One region of the Escherichia albertii genome, then DNA from elsewhere that is predicted to be linked to it. Evidence: predicted binding sites of a transcription regulator. Region 1 holds the regulator's gene; the other holds the start of a gene.

Region 1 (7,338 bases):
ATAAGATCACATATCTGGTGAAAGAGCAGAAAATGCAGGCCTTCAGCGACAAAGGCAAGCGCGTAACCACCGTTCTGGTACCGTCGCAGTTGCAGGACAAAAACAACAAAGGCCAAACCCCGGCGCAGAAGAAGGGTAATTAATTCGTTATGGCAACATTAACCGCAAAGAACCTTGCAAAAGCCTATAAAGGCCGCCGCGTGGTAGAAGACGTCAGTCTGACCGTCAATTCCGGGGAAATTGTCGGTCTGCTTGGGCCAAACGGCGCCGGTAAGACAACGACTTTCTATATGGTTGTAGGTATCGTGCCGCGCGACGCGGGCAACATCATCATTGATAATGACGATATCAGCCTGCTTCCACTACACGCCCGCGCACGTCGCGGTATCGGTTATCTGCCGCAGGAAGCTTCAATTTTTCGTCGCCTGAGCGTCTACGATAACCTGATGGCAGTACTACAAATTCGTGACGACTTATCGGCTGAACAGCGCGAAGACCGCGCAAATGAGCTGATGGAAGAGTTCCACATTGAGCATTTGCGCGACAGCATGGGACAGTCACTCTCCGGTGGTGAACGTCGCCGTGTAGAAATTGCCCGCGCACTGGCAGCGAATCCGAAATTTATCCTGCTCGATGAACCATTTGCTGGGGTCGATCCGATCTCGGTTATCGACATCAAACGCATTATTGAACATCTGCGCGATAGCGGTCTGGGTGTGCTGATCACTGACCACAATGTGCGTGAAACACTGGCGGTTTGTGAACGCGCTTACATCGTCAGTCAGGGGCATTTGATCGCCCACGGCACGCCTACAGAAATCTTACAAGACGAACACGTTAAGCGTGTATACCTTGGGGAAGACTTCAGACTCTGATAGGGTAGAAGTTTGCGACGTTTTAGCAGGAGAATACGATTCTGAACATGAAGCAAGGTTTGCAACTCAGGCTTAGTCAACAACTGGCGATGACGCCTCAGCTACAACAGGCGATTCGTCTGTTGCAGTTGTCCACGCTGGAGCTTCAGCAGGAGCTACAGCAAGCGCTGGAGAGCAATCCGCTGCTTGAGCAAATCGACACTCATGAAGAAATCGACACCCGCGAAACACAAGACAGCGAAACGCTGGACGCCGCTGACGCGCTCGAACAAAAAGAGATGCCGGAAGAGCTACCGCTTGATGCCAGTTGGGACACGATCTATACCGCCGGTACACCATCTGGCACCAGCGGCGACTACATCGACGACGAGTTGCCGATCTATCAGGGTGAAACGACGCAAACCTTGCAAGATTACCTGATGTGGCAGGTCGAACTGACGCCGTTTTCCGATACTGACCGCGCTATCGCCACCTCTATCGTCGATGCTGTTGATGAGACGGGTTATCTCACCGTGCCGCTGGAAGATATTCTCGAAAGCATGGGCGATGACGAGATCGATATCGATGAAATTGAAGCTGTCCTCAAACGGATCCAGCGCTTTGACCCGGTTGGCGTAGCAGCGAAAGATCTGCGCGACTGCCTGTTGATCCAACTCTCCCAGTTCGACAAAACCACGCCGTGGCTGGAAGAGGCCAGACTCATTATAAGCGATCACCTTGATCTGTTAGCCAATCACGACTTCCGCACGTTAATGCGCGTTACACGACTGAAAGAAGATGTGCTGAAAGAAGCCGTCAATCTGATCCAGTCGCTCGATCCGCGTCCGGGTCAGTCGATCCAGACCGGCGAACCGGAATATGTCATTCCAGACGTGTTAGTACGTAAGCATAACGGTCGCTGGACGGTTGAACTCAACAGTGACAGCATTCCGCGTCTGCAAATCAACCAGCACTACGCCTCAATGTGCAACAGCGCACGCAACGATGGCGATAGTCAGTTTATCCGCAGCAATCTGCAGGATGCCAAATGGTTGATAAAGAGTCTGGAAAGCCGTAACGATACGCTGCTGCGCGTCAGTCGCTGTATCGTTGAACAGCAGCAAGCCTTCTTTGAACAAGGCGAAGAATATATGAAACCGATGGTGCTGGCCGATATCGCCCAGGCCGTCGAGATGCATGAATCGACGATATCTCGCGTGACCACGCAAAAATATCTGCATAGTCCACGAGGCATTTTTGAACTGAAGTATTTCTTTTCCAGTCATGTCAATACTGAGGGCGGGGGCGAAGCCTCTTCCACAGCGATTCGCGCACTGGTGAAGAAATTAATCGCGGCGGAAAACCCAGCGAAACCGTTGAGCGACAGCAAGTTAACCTCTTTGCTGTCGGAACAAGGTATCATGGTGGCGCGCCGTACTGTTGCGAAGTACCGAGAGTCTTTATCCATTCCGCCGTCAAACCAGCGTAAACAGCTCGTTTGACCCAACTGATAAGGAAGACGCTATGCAGCTCAACATTACCGGAAATAACGTCGAGATCACCGAGGCCCTGCGCGAATTTGTCACCTCAAAATTTGCCAAACTTGAGCAATATTTTGACCGAATCAACCAGGTTTATGTTGTTCTGAAAGTGGAGAAAGTCACCCACACCTCAGATGCGACACTGCATGTTAACGGTGGTGAAATTCATGCCAGTGCGGAAGGTCAGGATATGTACGCCGCCATTGACGGTTTAATTGATAAGCTGGCACGTCAGTTGACCAAGCATAAAGATAAATTGAAACAACACTAATTGTCCGGGCGATTAGCAAGTGCATAACGGCCTGTTGTGCAGCACAACAGGCCATTTGTACGGTTAATGCTCCGAACCTGTTCCACGGTTTGAGTGGACGGGTTCTTAGGTGAAATTATGATAAATAATGATACAACTCTACAGCTTAGCAGTGTTCTTAACAGGGAATGTACGCGAAGTCGCGTCCACTGCCAGAGCAAAAAACGTGCACTGGAAATCATCAGCGAACTGGCGGCAAAGCAGCTTAGCCTGCCGCCTCAGGTAGTTTTTGAAGCTATCCTGACGCGGGAAAAAATGGGCAGTACCGGTATCGGTAATGGCATTGCGATCCCGCACGGCAAACTGGAAGAAGATACCCTGCGTGCCGTTGGCGTCTTCGTTCAACTGGAAACGCCAATCGCTTTTGATGCTATCGACAACCAACCCGTCGATCTGCTTTTTGCCCTGCTGGTGCCTGCTGACCAAACCAAAACGCACCTGCATACTCTTTCACTGGTTGCGAAACGCCTGGCGGACAAAACCATTTGCCGCCGTTTACGCGCCGCCCAGAGCGATGAAGAGCTGTATCAAATCATTACGGATACCGAAGGTACTCCGAATGAAGCGTAGTTATTCGGTAATGTCTCTTTTAGACGTTGTGAGGAGAAACAGTACATGGTACTGATGATCGTCAGCGGACGTTCAGGTTCAGGTAAATCTGTCGCCCTGCGTGCGCTGGAAGATATGGGTTTTTACTGCGTGGATAACCTTCCCGTCGTACTGTTACCCGATCTGGCCCGCACCCTGGCCGATCGCGAGATTTCTGCTGCTGTCAGCATTGATGTTCGCAATATGCCAGAGTCGCCTGAAATATTCGAACAGGCGATGAGCAATCTACCTGATGCTTTCTCACCGCAACTGCTTTTTCTTGATGCCGACCGTAACACCTTAATTCGCCGTTACAGCGATACGCGACGCCTGCATCCGCTCTCCAGCAAAAACCTGTCGCTGGAAAGTGCTATCGACAAGGAAAGCGATCTGCTGGAACCACTGCGCTCACGGGCCGATCTGATTGTCGATACATCAGAAATGTCCGTTCACGAGCTGGCGGAAATGCTGCGTACCCGTTTGCTGGGTAAACGTGAGCGTGAACTGACGATGGTGTTTGAGTCCTTCGGCTTCAAGCACGGTATTCCTATCGATGCGGATTACGTCTTTGACGTACGTTTCCTGCCGAACCCGCACTGGGATCCCAAACTGCGTCCGATGACCGGTCTTGATAAGCCCGTCGCCGCATTCCTTGACCGCCACACAGAAGTACACAATTTTATCTACCAGACGCGTAGTTATCTTGAGCTATGGTTACCTATGCTGGAAACCAATAACCGTAGCTACCTGACGGTCGCTATTGGTTGTACCGGCGGGAAACACCGTTCGGTGTATATTGCAGAACAACTGGCAGACTACTTCCGCTCACGCGGTAAAAACGTGCAGTCACGCCATCGTACGCTGGAAAAACGCAAATCATGACCGTCAAACAAACCGTCGAAATCACTAATAAGCTGGGCATGCATGCCCGGCCTGCTATGAAATTGTTTGAATTAATGCAAGGTTTTGACGCTGAAGTGCTGCTACGCAACGACGAAGGGACCGAAGCTGAAGCCAATAGCGTTATTGCTCTGTTGATGTTGGACTCCGCCAAGGGACGACAGATTGAAGTAGAAGCAACTGGCCCACAGGAAGTTGAGGCGCTGGCCGCCGTTATCGCCCTCTTTAACTCCGGTTTTGACGAAGATTAATCTTCATCATTCAGACACTTAAATCCCTCTAAATACACACCTTCAGACGAAATAGCACCTGGGATAGGATCATCCCTGGCTTCCGAGATTTGTACATTTCGTGCTCTTTTTATCTCCAAACCAACATTAAGAAAACCTTAAGAAAGGCTGTTTAAATTCTGTTTAAGTAAAACGCCCATACTGGAGAATGTCAGGATATATTTCCAGGAGATGGCATGATCCACTTATCCGCACAAACTCCCCTGGGCACCGGAAGACATCGTAAATGTTATGCGCATCCGGATGATACCCAACGCTGCATTAAGATTGTCTACCACCGTGGCGACGGTGGGGATAAAGAGATTCGCCGTGAGTTAAAATACTATGCGCACCTTAACCGCCGATTAAAAGACTGGAGCGGGCTCCCACGTTACCACGGTACAGTTGAGACGGATTGTGGAACGGGTTACGTCTACGACGTAATTACCGATTTCGACGGAAAGCCATCAATTACGTTGAGCGAATTTGCTGAGCAATGCCGTTACGAAGATGATGTCACACAATTGCGCCAGTTACTGAAACAACTGAAACGTTATTTACAGGATAATCGCATCGTGACGATGTCGCTGAAGCCACAAAACATCCTCTGCCATCGCATCAGCGAATCAGAGATTGTCCCTGTCGTCTGCGACAATATTGGGGAAAGTACGCTAATTCCACTGGCGACCTGGTCGAAGTGGTGTTGCCAGCGTAAACAAGCACGGTTATGGAAACGGTTTGTTGCGCAACCGGCATTAGCTATTGCTCTACAAAAAGAGGCGCTGCCTCGCGAGAGCAAAAGGCTCGCCCTCTCCTCACGCGAAGCTTAATCCAGTTGGTGTTGCCGCATAAATGACTCGCCGCCTAACTGGCGCATTTGTCGTAAAATCCACGCCTGACGGTTACGCACGTAACCTGATGGCGCAGAGACTTTAAAACGTAGCGGGTTCGGTAGCACTGCTGCCAGTAACGCGGCTTCCGACTGAGTAAGTTTGCTGGCTGGCTTATGAAAATAGCGCTGCGCCGCAGCTTCGACACCAAACACCCCTTCACCAAATTCAGCAATATTGAGGTAAACCGTCAGGATGCGCTTTTTGCTCCAGACTGTTTCTATCCCCAACGTCAGGACAGCTTCCAGCCCTTTACGTATCCAGCTACGCCCATCCCACAAAAAAAGATTTTTAGCCGTCTGCTGGGAAAGGGTTGATGCACCGCGAATGCGGTTTTCATTGCGCTCATTGTGTGCCAGAGCTTTCTCAATGGAAGCGACATCAAACCCCCAGTGCTCGGGAAATTTTTGATCTTCAGCGGCAATCACCGCCAGCCCCATCCACGGCGAAATTTGTTCCATACTGGCCCACTCAGAATGCGCCACATAACGAAAATTACCGTGCAACCAGGCATTCACTTGCCGCTCCGCCATTACCGCCGAGAACGGTACCGGAACCACACTAAACAGTACAATGCCCCCGCTCCAGAACACAGCGAGAACAACGACTAACCGCAGAAGAAAACGGCGAACAAAGTTGAACGCCGTTAAGCGGCTTTTGCTCATTCAGCCAGAACCAGTACGCGGGAAACCAGCTTATCGATACCGCTTGCCGCTTCAGCGATATTCTGTGCCAACATATATGCTGGCGTAGTGACAATCTTATTGTCTTCATCAACAACGATATCATCGACCGGGCAAGGTACATGTTCTGCCCCCATCTCCTCCAGCACTTCAGCGGTATCAATATCTGTACCAATGGTCAGGCGCAGGGGGAAATCAAAGATTTTCGGCAACATTGCTGGAGCAATACACATAAACCCCTGCGGTTTACCGGCCTGATGCATCGCTTGCGCCAGTGCTTTTAACGCGTTGTCAACGTGGCACTCGCTGCCCTGGCTTGCAAAGTTGCTTAAATTTTTTGCTGCGCCAAAGCCTCCGGGCACAATCAGCGCATCCAGTTCGGCAGCATCGGCCTGCGCCAAAGAACGGATCTCACCACGAGCAATGCGCGCCGCTTCAATCAGCACATTACGTGATTCAGCCATTGCCTCCCCAGTTAAATGGTTGATGACATCAACCTGCTGCTTATCCGGCGCAAAGCAGACCGCCTGCGCGCCGCTACGCGCTATCGCCAGAAGCGTCAGCACGGCTTCATGTATTTCAGAACCGTCGTAAACACCGCATCCGCTCAGAACTACGCCAATTTTCTTCATTGTGATCATCCTTTCGCAACTGACTAAAACACATTAATCTTTTTAATAAAAACGCTACGCATCACACATTTAACTGATTCATGTAACAAATCATTTAAGATTTGCTATCTTAACTGCGTGCGGCCTGAAAAACAGCGCTGTGCCTTTGTAACGCATCATAATAATGTACGGCGCAGCTACGATTTCCCTGGTGTTGGCGCAGTATTCGCGCACCCCGGTATAGCCGGGGTCATTTTTTAGTGGCTTTTGCCACCCACGCTTTCAGCACTTCTACGTCGTGACGCCACTCTTCTTTCATCTCTTCAATCCATTCACCGACGTTATCTTCCCATGCAGGAAGATCGGGAGACTGGATTTGCTGACCAAGCTGTTGCAGATGGCGTAACCCCACTGAACCGGCAGCGCCTTTAATTTTATGCCCTTCCTCAACGATGCCTTTTTTATCCTGCGCCGTCAGATTCGACTCCAGCACGCTGACATAGCCCGGCATCATCCTCTCAAACACCGCTAACCCGTCGGTGATCAGCTTCGGTCCTACAAGTTCGAGATACTGTTCCAGCATGGGAATATCGAGCAATGCTTCTGATTTACTGTTCTCTTCTATCGTCACCGTACTCTCCTCATCATCCTGGGTATCCCAGAATTTCTTGATCATCGCGGTTAGCGCCGGA
Region 2 (7,338 bases), 740 kb from region 1:
TGTTGTTCGATCGTAAAGGTCAGGCCGCTGTCCTGATAAGTTTCCCGTATATAGGCAATGTCGTTAGCGATGATCGATAATACGTCGCGCAAATTGCCTTCATAACGCGGATAAAAGCGCACGGACGATGCCCCAGTTTTCAACGCAATGGCGACGGCTTCATCAATCGACGCCTTATCTGAGGCACTGGTTTCAATATGAATATCAAGGTTCAGGCGGTGGGCTTTATCACCAAAGGCAGAGAGTTCGTTATCGTCCATATTACTAAGAGAAAAACGCTCGCCGTCCAGAACATGGATTTTGACGCCTCTCAGATTATTTTCATTCGCAATATCAAGTAAATCAGCAGGCAATACTCTTTCCAGCCGCATATTTAAATGAAAAGCATAGGCATGCAAATAAAGAGGAAGAACATCGACACGTTGTAGAATCTTTCTTGCGTTATTTATTGTCACCATAAAGCACCTACAGATTAATGATGAGATCCACAGCCTCAAATCGCCAATATTCAATATCTATCTGGACAATATTCCCTTGCTGGTCAGCACGATGTTTTTCAATTAAGATCGCAGGCATACCTGCTGAGCCGCCAAGAAACTTACTGATATCGCCTGGCATTCTGACAGGTTTGAAAATCAATTTTTTCACTACCGTCTCTTTTTGGTAGCATTTTTCCCATACTGAAGAAAATGAATGGTTTTCAAGTTGCTCAATAAAACCTGGGGCAACCTCAGTATTAATATATGTTTCATGATAGAAAACTTTATGCCCTTCCAGCGCCCCCCAACCAGTAATGCGGTAGAGTTCGGTTGATGGCGTAACTGCAATCAGTGGCATGAGCGTTTCGGGAATATTGTGGGTACGATTTTTCTCGGTAAATCCCCAGGAAGGTTCCCGCCCTTGTTCAATAGCAGCCCGCTGAAAACTCGCCGACTGTTCCGGGCTGTAATTAAATCGCGGTTGAGTCACGAACCAACCTTTACGATCCTTACGAAAGATTTTGGATTCTGCCTCAAGATTAAGCAACGCCTGGCGCAACGTCATACGTTTAATGCCCAGCAATTCTCCCAACTCTCTTTCCGAAGGGAGTTTTCCCCCCGGCGTGGTGATGCCATCTTTTAACCACCGATCCAGTTTCTCTTTTGCATTTTCTACGGTGGATTGATTCCCTATCATTGTTTAACCCTTTTGGTTTAAACCAGATGAGGCATCTTACGCCTACGCCAAAAAAGAAAGCAATTAACGGCGCATGACTTTGCAGATAATTGTGACAAAGCTCTCTATTGCAGTAACCACAGACTTGCAAGGGAGATACTTATGCTGGCGAGAACTTATGACAGGCCAAAAAAAACCTGCCATCTCTGGCAGGTTTTTCATGACTAAAAAACGAAATTAATCGTCTTTCGATGCGCGGTTGGCACGACGACGATCGTTTTCCGTCAGGTGACGTTTACGAATACGGATAGAGGTCGGAGTCACTTCTACCAGTTCGTCATCATCGATAAACTCCAGCGCTTGTTCCAGAGTCATGCGGATAGGCGGAACCAGAACAACAGCTTCGTCAGTACCGGAAGCACGCATGTTGGTCAGTTTCTTACCGGTCAGGCAGTTTACAGTCAGGTCGTTAGAGCGGCTGTGAATACCGATAATCTGACCTTCATAAACTTCTGCACCGTGACCGAGGAACAGCTTACCGCGATCCTGCAGACCGAACAGCGCGAACGCCACCGCTTTACCCTGACCGTTAGAGATCAATACGCCGTTCTGACGCTGACCCACTTCACCCGGACGAACGTCGTCGTAGTGGCTGAAGGTGGAGTACAGCAGACCCGTACCAGAAGTCATGGTCATGAACTCAGAACGGAAACCAATCAGACCACGGCTCGGGATCACGTAGTCGAGACGTACGCGGCCTTTACCGTCTGGGTTCATGTTTTTCAGCTCGCCTTTACGTTCGCCCAGCGCCTGCATGACAGAACCCTGATGCTGCTCTTCAACGTCTAGAGTCACGTTTTCGAACGGCTCTTGTTTACGGCCATCGATTTCACGGAAGATGACTTTCGGACGGGATACCGCCAGCTCGAAACCTTCACGACGCATGTTTTCGATAAGAACGGACAGGTGCAGTTCACCACGACCAGAAACGCGGAACGCATCGGCGTCTTCGGTTTCTTCTACACGCAGCGCAACGTTGTGTACCAGTTCTTTGTTCAGACGATCCAGGATCTGACGAGAAGTAACGAATTTACCTTCTTTGCCGCAGAACGGCGAGGTGTTAACGCAGAAGAACATGGAAACGGTCGGCTCATCAACGGAGAGTGCCGGCAGCGCTTCAACGTTTTGCGTATCGCAAACGGTGTCAGAAATGTTCAGTTCGCCAAGGCCGGTGATGGCCACGATATCGCCAGCTTCCGCCACTTCGGTTTCGATACGTTCCAGACCGAGGTGGCCCAGCACTTTACCGACTTTCGCGTTACGGGTTTTGCCTTCGCTATCAATGATAGTCACCTGCTGGTTCGGCTTCACTTTACCGCGCTTGATGCGGCCAATACCGATAACGCCAACATAGCTGTTGTAATCGAGCTGGGAAATCTGCATCTGGAACGGACCGTCAAGGTCTACGTCCGGCGCTGGCACGTGGTCAACAATCGCCTGGTAGAGCGGAGTCATGTCTTCCGCCATGTCTTCGTGGTCCAGACCCGCAATACCGTTCAGCGCAGAAGCGTAAACGATCGGGAAATCCAGCTGCTCGTCAGTCGCGTCGAGGTTAACGAACAGGTCGAATACCTGATCCACAACCCAGTCAGGACGCGCACCAGGACGGTCAACTTTGTTAATAACCACAATGGGTTTCAAGCCGTAGGCAAACGCTTTTTTGGTCACGAAGCGCGTTTGCGGCATCGGGCCGTCAAATGCGTCAACCACCAGCAGCACTGAGTCTACCATGGACATGACACGTTCAACTTCACCACCGAAGTCGGCGTGCCCCGGGGTATCAACGATGTTGATACGGTAATCATTCCATTTGATAGCGGTGTTTTTCGCGAGGATAGTAATCCCACGCTCTTTCTCCAAATCGTTGGAGTCCATCACGCGCTCTTGAGTTTCGGCACGAGAGTCGAACGTACCGGATTGTTGGAGCAGCTTGTCTACCAGGGTGGTTTTACCATGGTCTACGTGCGCGATGATGGCGATATTACGCAATTTTTCGATCACAACTTTGCCTCAGGCATTAGAAATAGCGCGTTATTGTACACGGATTAATCGCACTACAAAACAGGATCACAAACATCCTCCGCAAACAAGTATTGCAGAGTTGCTTTGTGATCGCTTTCACGGAGCATAAAAAGGGTTATCCAAAGGTCATTGCACCAATATGGTGCTTAATGTTCCCATTAAAGCACTATATTGGTGCAACATTCGCATCATGGTGCAGCCCTTTTGCACGATGATGCTCATGATAACGCCTTTTAGGGGAAATTTAAAAGTTGGCACAGATTTCGCTTTATCTTTTTTATGGCGACACGGCCCATTTAATTGCAGATTTCGTTACCACGACGACAATGACCAATCCAGGAGAGTTAAAGTATGTCCGCTGAACACGTACTGACGATGCTGAACGAGCACGAAGTGAAGTTTGTTGATTTGCGCTTCACTGATACCAAAGGTAAAGAACAGCACGTCACTATCCCTGCTCATCAGGTGAATGCTGAATTCTTCGAAGAAGGCAAAATGTTTGACGGCTCCTCGATTGGCGGCTGGAAAGGCATTAACGAATCCGACATGGTGCTGATGCCAGACGCGTCCACCGCAGTCATTGACCCATTCTTCGCAGATACTACCCTGATTATCCGTTGCGATATCCTTGAACCTGGCACCCTGCAAGGCTATGACCGTGACCCGCGCTCCATTGCGAAGCGCGCCGAAGATTACCTGCGCTCTACTGGCATCGCCGACACCGTCCTGTTCGGGCCAGAACCAGAATTCTTCCTGTTCGATGATATCCGTTTCGGGACTTCTATCTCCGGTTCTCACGTTGCCATCGACGATATCGAAGGCGCATGGAACTCCTCCACCCAGTACGAAGGTGGTAACAAAGGTCACCGTCCGGCAGTGAAAGGCGGTTACTTCCCGGTTCCGCCGGTAGACTCTGCTCAGGACATCCGTTCTGAAATGTGTCTGGTGATGGAACAGATGGGCCTGGTGGTTGAAGCACATCACCACGAAGTGGCGACCGCGGGTCAGAACGAAGTGGCTACCCGCTTCAATACCATGACCAAAAAAGCTGACGAAATTCAGATCTACAAATATGTCGTGCACAACGTGGCGCACCGCTTCGGTAAAACCGCGACCTTTATGCCAAAACCGATGTTCGGTGATAACGGTTCCGGTATGCACTGCCACATGTCGCTGTCTAAGAATGGCGTCAACCTGTTCGCAGGCGACAAATACGCAGGTCTGTCTGAACAGGCGCTGTACTACATTGGCGGCGTAATCAAACACGCTAAAGCGATTAACGCCCTGGCAAACCCGACCACCAACTCTTACAAGCGTCTGGTCCCGGGCTACGAAGCGCCGGTAATGCTGGCTTACTCTGCGCGTAACCGTTCTGCGTCTATCCGTATTCCGGTGGTTTCTTCTCCGAAAGCACGTCGTATTGAAGTCCGTTTCCCGGACCCGGCGGCTAACCCGTACCTGTGCTTTGCTGCCCTGCTGATGGCCGGTCTTGATGGTATCAAGAACAAGATCCATCCGGGCGAAGCCATGGACAAAAACCTGTATGACCTGCCTCCAGAAGAAGCGAAAGAGATCCCACAGGTTGCAGGTTCTCTGGAAGAAGCACTGAACGAACTGGATCTGGACCGCGAGTTCCTGAAAGCCGGTGGCGTGTTCACTGATGAAGCAATCGATGCGTATATCGCCCTGCGTCGCGAAGAAGATGACCGCGTGCGTATGACTCCGCACCCGGTAGAGTTTGAGCTGTACTACAGCGTCTAAGTGTTTTAGTTGCCGTGGAAACTTTTCGCCTGTCCCTGGCAGGCTTGAGATCGATGGCAAGCACGTCATGCCGGATACGACGCAAATTGCATCTTATCCGGCCTACACAGTGATTATGCGGTAGGCCGGAACAGGTGAAGTCGCTCTCCGAAGTGAAGTTTGTCAGCTATCTGTAGCCCATCTCTGCATGGGCTTTTTTCTCCGTAACTTCTCTAATGCTTCGCGCTTTTTATCCGTAAAAAGCTATAATGCACTAAAATGGTGCAACCTCTTCAGGAGACTGCTTAATGGCAACAGGCATGCAGCCCGATGCTGGGCAGATCCTCAACTCTCTGATTAACAGCATTCTGCTGGTCGATGACGACCTGGCAGTGCATTACGCCAATCCCGCCGCGCAACAACTGCTTGCCCAAAGCTCCCGCAAACTATTTGGTACGCCGTTACCGGAACTGCTGAGCTACTTCTCATTAAATATCGGGCTGATGCAAGAAAGCCTGGAGGCGGGGCAAGGTTTTACCGATAACGAAGTGACGCTGGTGATCGACAGTCGCTCGCATATCCTTTCTGTGACGGCCCAGCGTATGCCAGACGGCATGATCCTGCTGGAGATGGCGCCGATGGATAACCAGCGCCGTTTAAGTCAGGAACAGCTACAACACGCCCAGCAGGTTGCTGCCCGTGATTTAGTGCGCGGCCTGGCGCATGAGATTAAAAATCCACTTGGCGGTTTACGTGGTGCAGCGCAGCTACTCAGCAAAGCATTACCTGACCCGTCACTGCTGGAATATACCAAAGTGATTATCGAACAGGCGGACCGGCTGCGAAATCTGGTCGATCGCCTGTTGGGGCCGCAACTGCCCGGAACGCGCGTTACCGAAAGCATTCACAAAGTCGCAGAGCGTGTGGTGACGCTGGTATCAATGGAATTACCGGACAACGTGCGGTTGATTCGTGATTACGACCCCAGCCTGCCGGAGCTGGCGCACGACCCGGAGCAGATAGAACAGGTATTGCTGAATATTGTGCGCAATGCGCTACAGGCGCTGGGGCCGGAGGGCGGCGAAATCATTCTGCGTACCCGCACCGCGTTTCAACTGACCTTACATGGCGAGCGCTATCGACTGACGGCGCGGATTGATGTGGAAGATAACGGACCAGGCATTCCGCCTCATTTGCAGGATACGCTGTTTTACCCGATGGTCAGCGGCCGCGAAGGTGGCACCGGGCTTGGCTTATCCATCGCCCGTAATTTGATTGATCAGCATTCAGGCAAAATTGAATTTACCAGTTGGCCAGGGCATACCGAGTTCTCGGTTTACCTGCCTATCAGGAAATAAAGGTGACGTTTATGCAACGAGGGATAGTCTGGGTAGTCGATGACGATAGTTCCATCCGTTGGGTGCTTGAACGTGCGCTCGCTGGGGCGGGGTTAACCTGTACGACGTTTGAGAACGGCGCGGAGGTGCTGGAGGCGCTGGCGAGCAAAACGCCGGATGTGCTGCTTTCGGATATCCGTATGCCGGGCATGGACGGGCTGGCGCTGCTTAAACAGATTAAACAGCGTCATCCGATGCTTCCGGTCATCATTATGACCGCGCATTCCGATCTGGATGCCGCTGTCAGCGCCTATCAACAAGGGGCGTTTGATTATCTGCCCAAACCGTTTGATATCTACGAGGCCGTGGCGCTGGTTGAGCGCGCCATCAGCCATTACCAGGAACAGCAACAGCCGCGCAATATCCAGCTTAACGGTCCAACGACCGATATCATCGGCGAAGCGCCGGCCATGCAGGATGTGTTCCGTATTATCGGTCGGCTTTCGCGCTCTTCGATTAGCGTGTTGATCAACGGTGAGTCCGGTACCGGTAAAGAACTGGTCGCTCATGCTCTGCATCGCCATAGCCCGCGAGCCAAAGCGCCGTTTATCGCGCTGAATATGGCGGCAATACCGAAAGATTTGATCGAATCAGAGCTGTTTGGGCATGAGAAAGGCGCGTTTACTGGCGCGAATACCGTTCGCCAGGGGCGCTTTGAACAGGCCGATGGCGGTACGTTATTCCTTGATGAAATTGGCGATATGCCGCTGGATGTGCAGACCCGTTTACTGCGCGTGCTGGCAGACGGTCAGTTTTATCGCGTTGGCGGCTATGCGCCGGTGAAAGTGGATGTGCGGATTATCGCTGCCACTCACCAGAATCTGGAGCTACGCGTACAGGAAGGCAAGTTCCGTGAGGATCTGTTCCACCGCCTGAACGTTATCCGCGTTCATCTGCCGCCGCTGCGCGAGCGTCGGGAAGATATTCCCCGTCTGGCGCGCCATTTTCTGCAAGTTGCCGCGCA

What was found. Region 1 encodes sigma-54, which starts transcription at its own class of promoters, with help from an activator protein. Its sites were predicted from a motif close to GTTGGCACANNTTTCGCTNT; they were not measured.
Region 2: a site for sigma-54 is predicted at 3,488-3,507, ahead of glnA (glutamate--ammonia ligase). Genes of this name have one in related genera too.

What each region holds. Positions count from the first base shown of each region.
Region 1 covers NZ_CP117568.1:2,362,207-2,369,544, forward strand. Annotated here, with positions in the region: gene lptA (lipopolysaccharide ABC transporter substrate-binding protein LptA) at 1-143, shown strand, start outside; gene lptB (LPS export ABC transporter ATP-binding protein) at 150-875, shown strand; gene rpoN (RNA polymerase factor sigma-54) at 923-2,356, shown strand; gene hpf (ribosome hibernation promoting factor) at 2,379-2,666, shown strand; gene ptsN (PTS IIA-like nitrogen regulatory protein PtsN) at 2,784-3,275, shown strand; gene rapZ (RNase adapter RapZ) at 3,321-4,175, shown strand; gene npr (PTS phosphocarrier protein NPr) at 4,172-4,444, shown strand; gene yrbL (PhoP regulatory network protein YrbL) at 4,660-5,292, shown strand; gene mtgA (monofunctional biosynthetic peptidoglycan transglycosylase) at 5,289-6,017, opposite strand; gene elbB (isoprenoid biosynthesis glyoxalase ElbB) at 6,014-6,667, opposite strand; gene arcB (aerobic respiration two-component sensor histidine kinase ArcB) at 6,897-7,338, opposite strand, start outside.
Region 2 covers NZ_CP117568.1:3,098,149-3,105,486, reverse strand. Annotated here, with positions in the region: gene PS053_RS15105 (sugar phosphate isomerase/epimerase family protein) at 1-458, opposite strand, end outside; gene PS053_RS15100 (GntR family transcriptional regulator) at 466-1,176, opposite strand; gene typA (ribosome-dependent GTPase TypA) at 1,393-3,216, opposite strand; gene glnA (glutamate--ammonia ligase) at 3,589-4,998, shown strand; gene glnL (nitrogen regulation protein NR(II)) at 5,286-6,335, shown strand; gene glnG (nitrogen regulation protein NR(I)) at 6,347-7,338, shown strand, end outside.